2 regions of the Geodermatophilus sp. SYSU D01180 genome follow, and region 1 is predicted to be linked to the other one. Evidence: riboswitches for the same ligand, from Rfam matches in the RefSeq annotation. Region 1 holds a riboswitch; the other holds the start of a gene.
What was found. Region 1 has a riboswitch for S-adenosylmethionine ahead of ACI8AA_RS21460 (bifunctional o-acetylhomoserine/o-acetylserine sulfhydrylase). Riboswitches for the same ligand answer to the same signal wherever they lie in the genome.
Positions count from the first base shown of each region.

Region 2: linked by a shared signal. The riboswitch ahead of thrC (threonine synthase) and the one ahead of ACI8AA_RS21460 (bifunctional o-acetylhomoserine/o-acetylserine sulfhydrylase) in region 1 are both predicted to bind S-adenosylmethionine.

Region 1 is NZ_JBJGZH010000034.1:12,205-16,569, reverse strand. It holds gene ACI8AA_RS21470 (acetyl/propionyl/methylcrotonyl-CoA carboxylase subunit alpha) at 1-1,014, shown strand, start outside; gene ACI8AA_RS21465 (NAD(P)H-dependent flavin oxidoreductase) at 1,038-2,078, shown strand; SAM riboswitch class IV at 2,102-2,218, shown strand; gene ACI8AA_RS21460 (bifunctional o-acetylhomoserine/o-acetylserine sulfhydrylase) at 2,263-3,555, shown strand; gene metX (homoserine O-acetyltransferase MetX) at 3,557-4,365, shown strand, end outside.
Region 2 is NZ_JBJGZH010000008.1:97,160-101,524, forward strand. It holds gene ACI8AA_RS09825 (cold-shock protein) at 1-17, opposite strand, end outside; gene thrC (threonine synthase) at 240-1,541, opposite strand; SAM riboswitch class I at 1,554-1,677, opposite strand; gene ACI8AA_RS09835 (HAD family hydrolase) at 1,739-2,560, shown strand; gene ACI8AA_RS09840 (ABC transporter permease) at 2,668-3,540, opposite strand; gene ACI8AA_RS09845 (alpha/beta fold hydrolase) at 3,537-4,365, opposite strand, start outside.

The DNA of each region.
Region 1 (4,365 bases):
GCGGCCGGGGAGCCGCTGGCCTTCACCCAGGACGAGGTCGCGCTGACCGGCTGGGCGGTCGAGGCGCGGGTGTACGCCGAGGACCCCGCCCGCGGCTTCCTGCCCACCGGCGGGCGGGTGCTGGCGCTGGCCGAGCCCGCCGGCGCCCGCGTGGACTCCGGCATCGCCGCCGGCACCGTCGTCGGCTCCGACTACGACCCGATGCTCGCCAAGGTGGTCGCCGCCGGCCCCGACCGCGCCACCGCGCTGGCCGCCCTGGACCGCGCGCTCGCGGAGACCGCGGTGCTCGGCGTGACCACCAACGTCGGGTTCGTGCGGGCGCTGCTCGCCGAGCCCGCCGTCCGCGCCGGCGACCTGGACACCGCGCTGCTCGACCGGTTCGCCGCCGCCTGGGAGCCGCCCGCCGTCCCCGACGACGCCGTCCTCGCCGCCGCCGCGCACGTGTGGCTAGCCGCCTGGGCCGCCGCCGACCCGGCCGACCAGTGGAGCGCGCCCACCGGTTTCCGCGCGGGCGCGCCGTCGGCCCCGTTCATCGTCCGGCTGGAGGCCGGCGGGCGGCAGCGGACGGTGACGCTCACCGGCACGCCCGCCGCCGCCCGGGCCGGCCTGGACGGCGCCGACGCCGGCCCGCTGAGCTGCGCACCCGAGGACGGCGGCCTGGCGCTGGTGCGCGACGGCGTGCGGTCGCACTGCCGGGTGGCCGAGGACGGGGACGCGCTGTTCGTGCACGCCGGCGGCGCGGACTGGGCGCTGCGCCGGGCGCGGCGGCCGGTGCTGCGGCCGGACGCCGCCGCGCACGCCCCCGAGCTGACCAGCCCGATGCCCGGCACGGTGATCGCCACCCCGGCCTCCCACGGTCAGGAGGTCGGCGCGGGCGACCCCGTGGTCGTCGTCGAGGCGATGAAGATGGAGCACACGCTGCGCGCGCCGGCCGACGGCGTCGTCGCCCTGCTCGTCGCCCCCGGCGACCGCGTCGCGCTCGACCAGGTGCTGGCCCGGCTCACCCCCGCCTGAGCCGCGGGCGCAGGATGCCCGGCATGGTGCTGGGGCTGCGTCGACCGGTCGTGCAGGCGCCGATGGCCGGCGGGCCGTCGACGGTGGAGCTGGCCGCGGCGGTGTCCGAGGCCGGCGGCCTGGGCTTCCTCGCCGCCGGCTACCGGACGCCGGAGGCGGTGCGCGAGGAGGTCCGCGCCGTCCGGGCGCGGACCCGTGAGGGGTTCGGCGTCAACGTCTTCGTCCCCGGGCCGCCCGCCGACGAGGGCGCCCTGCGCCGCTACGCCGAGCGGCTCCGGCCGGAGGCGCGGCGGTGGGGCGTGGACCTCGGCGAGCCGCGCGCCGACGACGACGCGTGGGAGGCCAAGGTCGCGGTCCTCGCCGAGGAGCGGGTGCCGGTGGCGTCGTTCACCTTCGGCCTGCCCCGGCCCGACATGGTCGCCGCGCTGCACGACGCCGGCGCCACCGTGCTGGTCACGGTCACCTCGCCGGAGGACGCCGTGGCCGCCCGCGACGCCGGTGCGGACGCCCTGGTGGTGCAGGGCGTCGAGGCCGGCGGGCACCGCGGCGGCCTCCGCGACGAGGACGGGGCCGGCGAGTACGGGCTGCTGCCGCTGCTGCGCCTGGTCGCCCGGGCGGTGGACCTGCCGATGGTCGCCGCCGGCGGGATCGTCGACGGCCCCGCGGTGGCCGCGGTGCTCGTCGCCGGGGCGGAGGCCGCGCAGCTGGGCACCGCGTTCCTGCTCTGCCCCGAGGCGGGGACCGGCGCCGCGCACCGGGCGGCCCTGGGGGGCGGCCGGCCGACGGCGCTCACCCGCGCGTTCAGCGGCCGGCGCGCCCGCGGGCTGGTCAACCGCTTCCTGGCCGAGCACACCGCCGCGGCCCCGGCCGCCTACCCGCAGGTCCACCACCTGACGACGCCGCTGCGCGCCGCGGCCCGGCAGGCCGGCGACCCGGAGGCGGTCAGCATGTGGGCCGGGCAGGCGTACGCGCTGGCCGAGGCGCTGCCCGCCGGGGAGCTCGTCGCCCGCCTCGCCGACGACGCCGCGGCCGCTCTCGCGCACCCCCGGCCCGGCGCCTCCTGACCTGGCGCTAGGGTTCCGCGCAGGCTCACGAGAGGCAGCGACAAGTACCTGGCTGGCTGCCCGGCAACCTCTCCTCCGTCCGAGGTGCTCCCAGGGGAAGAGCCGGCCGCGCGGCGCCCGCCGCGCGGCAAGACGGAGCCCTCCGTGCGCCGCGGGGTCTCCGCGAGCGAGAGGAGACGGCGCCGTGCCCGACCAGCAGAGCTGGAGCTTCGAGACCCGGCAGATCCACGCCGGGACCAGCCCCGACCCCACCACCGGGGCCCGCGCCCTGCCGATCTACGCCACGACCAGCTACCAGTTCCGCGACGCCCAGCACGCCGCCGACCTGTTCGCGCTGGCCGAGATGGGCAACATCTACACGCGGATCATGAACCCGACGCAGGACGCGCTCGAGCAGCGCGTGGCGTCCCTCGAGGGCGGCGTCGCCGCGCTCGCGGTGGCCAGCGGCCAGGCCGCCGAGACCCTGGCGATCCTGAACGTCGCCGAGGCCGGCAGCCACGTCGTCGCCTCGGCGTCGCTGTACGGCGGCACGTACAACCTGCTGCACCACTCGCTGCCCAAGCTCGGCGTCGAGGTGTCCTTCGTCGAGGACCCCGACGACCCGGAGAACTGGCAGTCGCTGGTCCGCGAGAACACCAAGGCGTTCTACGGCGAGTCGATCGGCAACCCGAAGGGCGACGTCCTCGACATCTCCGCGGTGTCGGAGGTGGCGCACCGCAACGGTGTGCCGCTGATCATCGACAACACCATCGCCACGCCGTTCCTCGTGCGCCCGCTCGAGCACGGCGCCGACGTCGTCGTCCACTCGGCCACCAAGTACCTCGGCGGCCACGGCACCGCGATCGCCGGGGTGATCGTCGACGGCGGCAACTTCGACTGGACGCGCGGCCGGTTCCCCGGCTTCACCACGCCGGACCCGACCTACCACGGCGTCGTCTACGCCGACCTCGGCGCGCCGGCCTACGCGCTCAAGGCCCGGGTGCAGCTGCTGCGCGACCTCGGCCCGGCGATCAGCCCGTTCAACGCCTGGCTGGTCGTGCAGGGCATCGAGACGCTGTCGCTGCGCATGGAGCGGCACGTGGCCAACGCCCAGCGGGTGGCCGAGTTCCTCGAGGCGCACGACGAGGTGGAGTCGGTGCACTACGCCGGCCTGCCGTCCTCGCCGTGGCACGCCGCCCAGCAGCGCTACGCCCCGCGCGGCGCGGGCGCGGTGCTGGCGTTCGAGATCCGCGGTGGCGTCGAGGCGGGCAAGCGCTTCGTGGAGGCGCTGGAGCTGCACAGCCACGTGGCCAACATCGGCGACGTCCGCAGCCTGGTCATCCACCCGGCGTCGACGACGCACTCGCAGCTCACGCCGGAGGAGCAGCGGACCACCGGCGTCACGCCCGGCCTCGTGCGCCTGGCCGCCGGCCTGGAGGGGATCGAGGACATCCTCGCCGACCTCGAGGCCGGCTTCCGCGCCGCCAAGGGCGCCTGACGTGGGCGGGGTGCGGGACGTCCCGGCGTCCCGCACCCCGCCGCGCACCGGCGGGTGGCGCGACGGCGACCCCCCCGGGGACCGGCTCTTCCTCGACCTGGACGGACCGGTCCGGCTCGAACGCGGCGGGGTGCTGCCCGGCGTCCGGGTGGCCTACGAGACCTGGGGCACGCTCGCCCCGGACGGCGGCAACGCGGTGCTGGTCGAGCACGCGCTCACCGGCGACAGCCACGTCACCGGCCCCGCGGGGCCCGGCCACCCGACGCCGGGCTGGTGGGCGTCGCTGGTCGGCCCCGGCGCGGCGCTGGACACCGACCGGTTCTTCGTCGTCTGCGCCAACGTGCTCGGCGGGTGCCAGGGGACCACCGGCCCGTCCTCGACCGCGCCCGACGGCCGGCCGTGGGGCCCGCGGTTCCCGGAGGTGACCGTCGGCGACCAGGTGCTGGTCGAGGCGGCGCTCGCGGACACGCTCGGCGTCGACCGCTGGGCCGCCGTCGTCGGCGGGTCGATGGGCGGGATGCGGGCGCTGGAGTGGGCGGTCGCGCTGCCCGACCGGGTGGCCGGGCTGTTCTTCCTCGCCTCGGGCGCTGCGGCCACCGCCGACCAGATCGGCACCCAGACCACCCAGCAGGCCGCGATCCGCGCCGACCCGGTCGCGGGGCTCGGCGTCGCCCGGCGGATCGCGCACCTCACCTACCGCAGCGCGTTCGAGCTGGAGGAGCGGTTCGGCGCGGCCGTGCAGGCCGACGGCCGGTTCGCCGTCGCCTCCTACCTCGACCACCACGCCGACAAGCTCGCCCGCCGGTTCGA
Region 2 (4,365 bases), on a different contig from region 1:
ACGGTGCCCTGTGCCACGTGTGCTCCCACGTTGGTGCGTGCGGACGGTCCCCGTGATCCGGGGACCGGGGTACAGCTCTTCCGCCCGTCGGACACGTGCGTGGAACTGACGACCGCGCGAGACGGTACAACAGGCACGCCGCCGTGGGGAGATCCTGGACACACGACTCGGGACGATCCGGCGGAGATGTCACCCGCCGGATCGACGTCGCCGGCGAGGCTACGCCCCCGCCGCGGGGCTCAGCCGATGAGCCCCGCGGAGCGGACCGACCGCAGCGACGGCTCCACCCGGTGGGTCGGGCCGACCACCGGCAGCAGCGGGTCGAGGGTCTTGAGGCCCTCACCGGTGTTGAGGACGACGGTCTCCCGGCTCGGGTCCAGCCGGCCGTCCTCGACCAGCTGCCGCAGCACCGCCACGGTCACGCCGCCGGCGGTCTCGGCGAAGACGCCGGTGGTGCGGGCGAGGTCGCGGATGCCCTGGACGATCTGCTCGTCGCCGACCCGGCCGACGGCGCCGCCGGTGCGGCGGATGGCGTCGAGCGCGTACGGGCCGTCGGCGGGGTTGCCGATGTTCAGCGACTTCGCGATGCCGGTGGGCTTGACCGGCTTGACGACGTCCCAGCCGTTGTCGAACGCGGTGGCGATCGGGTCGCAGCCGGCGGACTGGGCGCCGAAGACCCGCCACTCGGTGTCCGCGACGATCCCGGCCTCGACCAGCTCCCGCCAGGCCTTGTCCACCTTGGTGAGCAGCGAGCCCGAGGCCATGGGGATGACGACCTGGGCCGGGATCCGCCAGCCGAGCTGCTCGGCGATCTCGTAGCCCATCGTCTTGGAGCCCTCGGCGTAGTAGGGCCGCACGTTCTGGTTGACGAAGGCGGTGTCCTCGAACTCGTCGGTCTCGGCGAGCTCGCTGGTCAGCCGGTTCACGTCGTCGTAGGAGCCGTCGACGGCGACCAGCGTCTGGCCGTAGACCGCCGACTGCACGACCTTGCCGGGCTCCAGGTCGGACGGGATGAACACGAACGACGGCAGGCCGGCGCGGGCGGCGTGCGCGGCCACCGAGTTGGCCAGGTTGCCGGTGGAGGCCGCGGCGATCTTGCGGTAGCCCAGCCCCTTCGCGGCGGTGGCGGCGAGGCTGACCACGCGGTCCTTGAACGAGTGGGTGGGGTTGGCCGAGTCGTCCTTGACCCACAGCCCGCCGGTGATGCCGAGCTCGGCGGCGAGCCGGTCGGCGCGCACGAGCGGGGTCATGCCCGGGTCGAGGGAGACGCGGTCGGCCGGGTCCTGGCCCACCGGCAGCAGCGCGGCGTAGCGCCAGATGTCCTGCGGGCCGGCCTCGATCTGCTCGCGGGTGACCTGCCGCATGAGCTCGGGGTCGTAGTCGACCTCGAGCGGGCCGAAGCACTGGGCGCAGGCGTGCTCGGCGATGAGGCCGAAGGTGGCGCCGCAGTTGCGACAGACGAGGCCGCGGGCGGGGTTGGGCGGGACCGGGCCGCCTGCGGCGGAGTCGGCCTGGAGCGAACCGGGAGCGGTCAGGGTCATGCGACGACTACCTCCTCATCTTCCCCGCGTCGGGCCGTCGAGCCGCGCGGGACGGAATTGGCACCTCTCGCCGCTGTCGCGAGCGCGGTTGCCGGGGCTTCACCGGGCCGTGTCCCTCTGCCCCTCTGGATGAGTGGAACGGGCCCGACTCTACCCGGCTGCCGGGACCGCCCCCGGCCCCGGCCATGCTGGGCGCCGTGGCTGCGCGCATCGTCTACACCGACCTCGACGGCACGATGGTCGGACCGCGGGGGTCGTTCTGGCACGCCGCCGACGGCTCCCCCACGGCCGAGCCGGCCGCGGCCCTGCTGGAGCTGCACACCGCCGGGGTCGCGCTGGTGATCGTCAGCGGGCGCACCGCCGACCAGGTCACCGAGGCGGGGCGGATCTTCGCCGCGGACGGCGCGATAGCCGAGCTCGGCTCGCTGGTGACGTGGAAGGGCGGCCGGGAACGGCACGAGCTGACCGGTGAGCTGCCCGCCGAGTACGCCGGCCGCACGCCGATGGACGTGATGGCCGAGCTCGGCGTCGTCGACGCGCTGTGCGCCGCCCACCCCGGCCGGCTGGAGTGGCACGCGCCCTGGCACACCACGCACGACGGCGACGCGCTGCTGCGCGGGTTCGTCGACCCGCTCGCCGTCGACGCGTGGCTGGCCGAGCGCGGGTTCGGCTGGCTGACGCTCAAGGACAACGGCGCGATCCCCGCCTCGGCCCGGCTGCGGCTGGCGCCGGAGGGGCAGCTGGCCCGCGTCTACCACCTGATGCCGCGCGGCATCTCCAAGGGCGCGGCGATCGCCTGGGACCTCGACCGGCGTGGCGTCGACCCCGCGGACGCCGTCGCGATCGGCGACAGCGCCAGCGACCTGGAGATGGCGCCCGCCGTCGGCCGGCTGTGGATCACCGCCAACGGCGCGGAGGTCGACGGCATGGCCGGGTTGCTGGGCGCCGTCCCCAACGTGTCGGTGACCACCGAGCCGATGGGCGTCGGCTGGGCCGAGGCGGTCCGAGCGAGCCTGTGAGCGGGTCGTGCCGAGTGGGCCCCGGAGGGGTCCGCGCAGGCGCGACGGAAGGGCTCCGCGGCGCTGGGGACGGCTCCTGGCCGCGGCGTCGCCCGGTAGGGCGACCGTTACGACGTGACGTCGCGCCGGGCGAAGTGGCGGAAGCCCAGCGCGGTGAAGACGGCGGCGTAGACCAGCGACTGGACGACGCCGCGGAACAGGTCCGAGGAGTCGACCGGCGTCTGCAGCAGGTCGGTCCAGGCGAACTCCTCCGCGGTGGGGAACCAGTCGCGGATCGACCCGAGCTGCTCGACCTGGTCGAGGATGGCGAACACGACCGTCGTGAACACCGCCCCGCCGACGGCGGCCAGCGGTGCGTCCGTGATCGTGGACAGCCAGAACGCCAGCGTGCCGACCACGAGCAGGTGCACGGCGAGGTAGCCGAGCATCCCGGCCAGCCGCAGGAACCCCTCGCCCTGCGACAGGGTCACCCCGATCGGCGTCTCGATCTCGCCGAACCCGAACGCCAGGCCGCCGGCGACCACCGCGACGACGGCGAGGGTGAGCAGCGCGCCCACCGACTGGACCAGCGCCGCGAGCCACTTCTGCCGGAGCAGCCGCATCCGGGGCACCGGCGTGGCCAGCGTGTAGCGCAGCGACCCCCACTGCGCCTCGCTGGCCACCGTGTCGCCGAAGAACAGCGCGTAGACCACGACGAGGAAGAACGACGTCGTCGCGAACAGCACGAACAGGGTGAAGTTCAGCCCGCTGGCGGTGGCGACGTCGACCAGGTTGATCCGGCTGTTGGTCTGCGCGTCCTCGCTCGCCCCGAGCTGGAGCGCGGCGATGAGCACCAGCGGCAGCGCCACCATCGCCACGAAGACGCCGATCGTGCGGCGCCGCTTGAACTGCCGCCGCAGCTCGACCGACAGCCGCAGCGTCCGCTCGGGCCGGTAGCCGGCGACGGCGCCGGTGGGCTGGACGTGCTCGGTCGCGGTCACGACTCCCCCACGAGTGCCAGGAACGCGTCCTCCAGGCGGCGGCGCGGCGTGAACTGGTCGACGGCGACGCCCGCGGCCACCAGCGCCTGCAGCGCCGCCGCCCGCGAGGTCTCGGGGCCGAGGTCGGCGACCAGGCCCTCGTCGGTGCGCTCGACGGCGACCCCGGGCAGCCCGGACAGGACGGCGGCCGCGCGGTCGGCGTCGGCGTCGTCGGAGAGGCCGACCAGCACCGCGCCGCCGGTGCCGACGATCTCCTCCACGGTCCCTTGCGCGATCTTCTGCCCCTTGGCCATGACCACCACGTGGGTGCACGTCTGCTCGATCTCGCTGAGCAGGTGGCTGGAGACGATGACCGTGCGGCCTGTGGCGGCGTAGTCGCGCAGCACCTCGCGCATGGCGTGGATCTGCGGCGGGTCCAGCCCGTTGGTCGGCTCGTCGAGGACCAGCAGGTCGGGCAGGCCGAGCATGGCCTGGGCGATCGCCACCCGCTGGCGCATGCCCTGGCTGTAGCGGCGCACCGGCCGGTCGATGGCCGCACCCAGGCCGGCGACCGCGATCGCCTCCTCCATGTGCGCGTCCTCGGCGGGGCGGCCGGTGGCGGCCCAGTACAGGCGCAGGTTGTCGCGGCCGGAGAGGTGCGGCTGCAGGCCGGTGCCCTCGACGAACGAGCCGAGCCGGGACAGCACCGGGGCGCCGGGGCGGACCGCGTGGCCGAACACGGTGATCCGCCCGGAGTTCGGCCGGATCAGCCCCATGAGCATGCGCAGCGAGGTCGTCTTGCCCGCGCCGTTGGGGCCGAGCAGGCCGAGCACCTGGCCGCGGCGG